Regions from separate parts of the Staphylococcus condimenti genome, predicted to be linked through region 2. Evidence: predicted binding sites of a transcription regulator. Region 2 holds the regulator's gene; the other holds the start of a gene.
What was found. Region 2 encodes NrdR, which represses ribonucleotide reductase genes. Its sites were predicted from a motif close to AACACNATATATNGTGTT; they were not measured.

Region 1 (3,222 bases), 550 kb from region 2:
GGAAACGTATACACTGCAACGTACACCTTCTCCATCTACAAAACTTTCTCTTTCTATTTTAGCAATATGTCTCTGCCCTTTTTGCAGTTGCTCAAACATTAAGATGACCCTTTCTCTTTCATATGTTTGACACGTGCAGTGATTTCTTTTTGACGTCCTTCAATTGTAGGTCTTTGGACAGGGTTGCCAAGATAACCGCATGTACGTTTTACTACATCCACTGTTTCAGGATTATGATTACCGCAATGCGGACAAGTATAACCTTTAGCAGTGGTATCAAATTCTCCTTCAAAACCACATTCATAACATTTGTCTATCGGCGTATTGGTACCGAGATAGCTAACTTTATCATATGCATAATCCCATACTGCTTCTAACGCTTTCGTGTTATGTGTCAGCTTAGGATATTCGCAATAATGAATATATCCGCCGCTTGCCAAGTAAGGATAGTCTTTTTCAAAATCGAGTTTTTCAAATGGAGACACTGCTTTACGCACATCATAATGAAAAGAGTTTTGATAATATCCCTTATCTGTAATATTAGGAATCAAGCCAAAACGTTCTCGATCCAAACGACAAAAGCGATCAGTTAATGACTCACTAGGTGTGCTGTATAAACTAAAGAAAATATCGTATTGCTTGGTCCATTGATATTGAAAATCTTTCATACGATGTAAAATATCCAACGTGAATGTTTTCGCTTCTGGATTTGTTTCCCAATCAGGACCATAAAATACTGTTGCTGCTTCATACAAGCCAATGTAACCAATTGAAATAGTGGCACGTTGATGTTTAAATAATGACATCACTTCATCATGTTCGCTTAATCTCTTATGGAAAGCTCCGCTCTTATATAATATCGGTGCATTGTTAGGCGTTGCTTCTTGCAAGCGTTTGATACGGTAACTTAATGCGTCATGAATCAATAACATACGTTCATCTAGTAGTCTCCAAAACTCTGCTAAGTTTCCTTCCGTCTCTATCGCAATACGTGGAATATTAAGCGTGACTACTCCTAGATTCATACGTCCGCTATTTTCATTTTCACCTTTTTCATTTTTCCATGCAGGTAAAAATGAACGACAACCCATCGGTGCTTTAAAATCCCCTAATATTTCCACAGTTTTATCATAATTTAAAACATCGGGATACATACGTTTAGTTGAACATTCTAAGGCTAGTTGTTTTATATCATAATTGGGATCAGATGGTGAAAAGTTAGTTCCTTTTTTAATTGAAAATACCAGTTTTGGAAAAATGGCTGTAACATGGTGACGCCCTAATCCCTGGATACGTGTATTCAAAATTGCTTTTTGTATCATTCGGCTATACGTATCTGTTCCTAATCCAAATCCTAATGTGACAAAAGGTGTTTGGCCATTTGAAGTATATAGTGTATTGATTTCATATTCTAAACTTTGCATTGCATCTTTAATATCTTTTTCTGTTTGTATACGTACATATGTATCAAGTTGTTCTTTATATACAAACTGTTCACCGATTTTACGATGTTTTGCAGCATTCATTGCAGCGTATTGACTCAACACTTCATCAATACGGTCTACTGTACAACCGCCATATTGGCTACTTGATACATTCGCAATTATTTGAACAATTTGCGCAGTTGCGGTTTGAATAGATTTTGGAGAATCTACTTGGGCATTACCGATATCAAATCCATTTTTCAGCATTCCTTCAATATCGATCAAACAACAATTCGTTAAAGGTTGAAATGGATGGTAATCTAAGTCATGAAAGTGAATATCTCCTGATTGGTGTGCAGCTGCAACATGTTTAGGTAACAAGCATTCAAGTGCGTATGATTTTGATACTACACCAGCTGTTAAATCACGCATGGTTGTAAAAGTTTCACTGTCTTTATTAGCATTTTCATTTATCACTGTCGGATCTTTATTGATTAAATTACTTAAACTTTGTTCTAATTCAAGCATAAAAATACCCCTTCCTTTACTATATATTGTGTTCCGGTTATTAAATTACCACAATATATAGTAATTGGAAGCGGTATTGCAAGTTTTTAACAGATATGTCATAGCTTTTTGTCTGTATGTTGAATTTAATGTTATATGCAATGCAGTTTAATTTCTTACATTCCAGTACGCCATTAGATGCCAATTTAAATTGAATAATTTAAAGGTCTTTCTTCAGCTTGATGATATGCATTCAACTTTTGATTTTTAAATTCAATCAAATTGCAATCCGGAAATTGCGCTTGTGTACGATTAAGTAAGCAACCCAAATATAAGTAATTATCTTTACTGTTCACATATGAGGTAATGTCATAAACATAAGTGGTCTGTGCATTGCTGATTTCCATTCTTATATCATGATTTAATTCAACTAAAACTGTAGTATTTTGTTTTGAATTAATCGTTAAATAATAGCCATGATGCGGATTGTAATTTTTAATATTAAAATACTGTTCTACGATTTCTACTTTTGTATTAAAATTTCTGAGTGCTGGACGTTCCCATTGAGAGAGATGCTCCACATGATTATAAGAATGTTCAAAGTCAAAATCTTCTAATTGAGCTTTATATGATTGTTTAATTGTGTTCATGCATTGCTGAACTGGATTAATTGTTATAGCATAATTATTCTTCACTTGATATCACTCCAGTAAGTACTATTATTTTCTAATAAAAATTTAGCATGAAATTTAAAACAGTCACATGGCATTTAGTTTCCAATTACAGATGATTTGTTTCCAATTTATATTTTATGAATATTTACCGTCACTATTTATACATATTTCAGTTAATTTTCTCTTTTACGTAATTGAAATAAGCAACTAATTGAATTATAATGTATGTAAGCGTTACCAAGATTGTGATCTCCTTCGCAGTCTTTATAATGCAATTACCAAAACCAAAATTGCTACAAAAAGAAGCCGTTCAATCTTCTACCAATTGAACGGCTTCTTTTTAATTATCTAAACTACGCTGCTCTACCCATGATTTCAAGGACGAATCTAAAACAACTTTAGTTTGCTTTAAGTCTTCGATATTTTGTGCATTGAGCATTACTGCAATTTTCTTCATTTGTTCAATAAATTCTTCGACAAATTCTACCGTTTGTGTAATACCATTATTTTCTACTTGTTCTAAAAACGGACGTGACATCCCAACCGCTTCAGCGCCAAGAGCAAGACATTTAATCGCATCAAGCGGATTTCTCACACCACCGCTTGCAAATACTGTA
Region 2 (3,222 bases):
CTATTAATGCGAGCTATCCTCCAGAAACAATTGCACATTTAGTAAAATACGATACGACTCATGGTAAATATGATGGTGAGGTAGAGCCAACTGAAGAGGGCATTCGTATCGATGGTCATGATATTAAATTAGTTTCAGACCGTAATCCGGAAAACTTACCTTGGAAAGATTTAGATATCGATATTGTCATAGAAGCTACAGGAAAATTCAACCACGGCGATAAAGCAATTGCACATATCAATGCTGGCGCTAAAAAAGTATTATTGACTGGACCATCAAAAGGCGGTCATGTTCAAATGGTTGTTAAAGGCGTAAATGATGACAGCCTAGATGTTGAAGAGTATGACATTTTCAGTAATGCTTCATGTACTACAAACTGTATCGGTCCAGTTGCAAAAGTATTGAATGATAACTTTGGAATCGAAAATGGTTTGATGACAACTGTACATGCAATTACAAATGATCAAAAAAACATTGACAATCCTCATAAAGATTTACGTCGTGCACGTTCATGCAACGAAAGCATTATTCCTACTTCAACAGGTGCTGCTAAAGCGCTTAAAGAAGTTTTACCGGAATTAGAAGGTAAATTGCATGGTATGGCATTACGTGTACCGACTAAAAACGTTTCATTAGTAGATTTAGTTGTAGATTTGAAAAAAGATGTTACAGCAGAAGAAGTTAATAAAGCTTTTGAAGATGCTGATTTAGATGGTGTTTTAGCTGTTTCAGATGAACCGTTAGTTTCAGTAGACTTTAATACAAACCCTAATTCTGCAATTGTTGATTCAATGTCAACAATGGTTATGGATGATAAAAAAGTAAAAGTTATCGCATGGTATGATAATGAATGGGGTTATTCAAACCGTGTTGTTGATATTGCAGTGCAAATCGGCGAATTATTAAATACTAAAGAAAAAGCAACAGCTTAATTGCGAGTTAATTTCATAAATTTTCACCAGCTGATTGGAAGTAGGGCTCCAATCAGCTGGTTTTTTAGTGCAATCAATCATAAATGTTTCGCTTTCTTTTGTGTGAAGAAAGATTATAGTATAATAGGCATAATTAATATGAGAGGTGAAAATGAATGAAATGCCCTAAATGTAATTCAACACATTCTCGTGTAGTTGATTCCAGACATGCAGATGAAGTTAATGCAATCCGTAGACGACGAGAATGTGAAAATTGCGGCACACGTTTTACAACATTTGAACATATAGAAATGAGCCCGCTGATTGTTGTCAAAAAAGATGGCACACGCGAGCAATTCTTAAGAGATAAGATTTTAAACGGGCTAGTTCGTTCATGTGAAAAACGTCCAGTCGGTTATCAGCAACTTGAAGATATTACCAATAAAGTAGAATGGCGTTTGCGAGATGAAGGCCAAGCAGAAGTATCTTCTAGAGAAATAGGAGAACATGTAATGAATTTATTGATGCATGTCGATCAAGTTTCGTATGTCCGTTTCGCCTCAGTTTATAAGGAATTTAAAGATGTTGATCAGTTACTCGAATCTATGCAAGGTATATTGCAAGAAAAGAACAAACGGAGTGACAATTAATCATGTTTAGTCAAGATGATTTCGGTATTCGACCGCAAGATCCGTTCAATGTACTTCAACCTGATAAATTATCTGAAACGCAGTTAGAAGTATTGAATCGATTGATGACACCCTTAATCGGAACACAAGCTGTTGGTATATACCACTACTTATCACAATTTGCGAATTTAGATTCTAATCAATCAATAAGCCATTATGTCATTATGAGCGAACTGAAAATCAATTTAGGAGATTTTCGTGAAGAAATGAACCTGCTAGAAGCAATCGGGTTAATTAAAACTTTCGTCAAACACGGTAAAGAAAACTCTCATTTTGTATACGAATTGATTCAGCCGCCTACACCTAAGCAGTTTTTTAATGATCCGATGCTTTCAGTCTATCTTTATAAAGAAGTGGACAAAAACCGCTTTCATCAATTGAGACGATATTTTGAACAACAACAAATGAATTTAAGCGACTATCAAGAAGTAACACGAAATTTCATTGATGTTTTTAAAGTACCTAACCAAGCTTTTGATGATGTTCAAAAAAATAATATTAAACAAACTGCTTCATACAAAGGTATCAATCTAGACAGAGTTCAATTTGATTTTGAGACGCTATATCAATTATTAAGCAACCACTTTGTCAGTTCAGAAATCGTTGAAGAACAAGCCAAGGGTCTTATTACTCAACTTGCTGTTTTATATGGCATCACTCCAGAAGGAATGAAGGGATTGATTTTAAAATCTTTAACGAGCGGCCAGCGTATTTCTTATGAAGAATTAAGAAAACAAGCACGTTCTTTCTATGCAATTGAACATGAAAATCAATTACCGTCATTAGAGTCTAAAGTTGAATTGCAGTCTACTAATACACAAAAACAAGAAGTTGTTGAATTAACCAAAGCTCCGCAAACGCCAGAAGAGTTTGAGAGCTGGTTTGAATTAATGGACACAACAAGTCCAATTGATATGTTAGCAAGTTGGTCTAAATCTGAGCCTACATTGAAACAAAAGTATATGGTTGAAGATTTGATGGTACGTGAACAATTACCTTTTGGGGTTATCAACATGCTGCTTCAATATGTCATGTTAAATAATGATATGCAATTACCAAAGTCATATATTCAAGAAATTGCTTCTAATTGGAAAAAGAAAGAATTGGCATCTGCTGAACAAGCATATCATCACGTAAAAGAAATGAAAAAAGCTGAAAAACAACGTAAAGCGAAACAAAACAATAGTCAGCGTAACTTTAAAAATTATGGTCAGCAAGTGGTATCAAAAGAAATCACGCCAGAGTGGTTGATTAGAGGAGATCATAAAAAAAGACGCGGCAAAAAAAACGAAACGCAATCTGATTCTGATGATCAAAGCTTAGCTCAAGATAGAGCGAACTTTTTAAAACATTTAAATGAAACATGGAAGGAGGATGACGAATGAAGCGGTTCAGTAATATAATGCAGACATCTCCTGATTTTCAAAAAAGGTTTGAAAAAATCAAGAAAGATGTCATTAATGATCCAGATGTAAAACAATTTTTAGAAACGCATCAATCAGAGTTAACGAATCGAATGATTGATGAGGATCTGAATATTTTACAAGAATATAAAGACCAGCAAAAACACTATGATGGTCATGATTTTGCAGACTGTCCGAATTTTGTAAAAGGTCATGTAC

Region 1: nrdD (anaerobic ribonucleoside-triphosphate reductase) is a predicted target of NrdR. The motif match lies at 2,000-2,017, and genes of this name have one in related genera.

Annotation. Positions count from the first base shown of each region.
Region 1 is NZ_CP015114.1:2,304,062-2,307,283, reverse strand. It holds gene nrdG (anaerobic ribonucleoside-triphosphate reductase activating protein) at 1-99, opposite strand, end outside; gene nrdD (anaerobic ribonucleoside-triphosphate reductase) at 99-1,952, opposite strand; gene A4G25_RS10900 (hypothetical protein) at 2,138-2,626, opposite strand; gene fni (type 2 isopentenyl-diphosphate Delta-isomerase) at 2,946-3,222, opposite strand, start outside.
Region 2 is NZ_CP015114.1:190,472-193,693, forward strand. It holds gene A4G25_RS01035 (glyceraldehyde-3-phosphate dehydrogenase) at 1-932, shown strand, start outside; gene nrdR (transcriptional regulator NrdR) at 1,088-1,561, shown strand; gene A4G25_RS01045 (replicative helicase loading/DNA remodeling protein DnaB) at 1,564-2,985, shown strand; gene dnaI (primosomal protein DnaI) at 2,982-3,222, shown strand, end outside.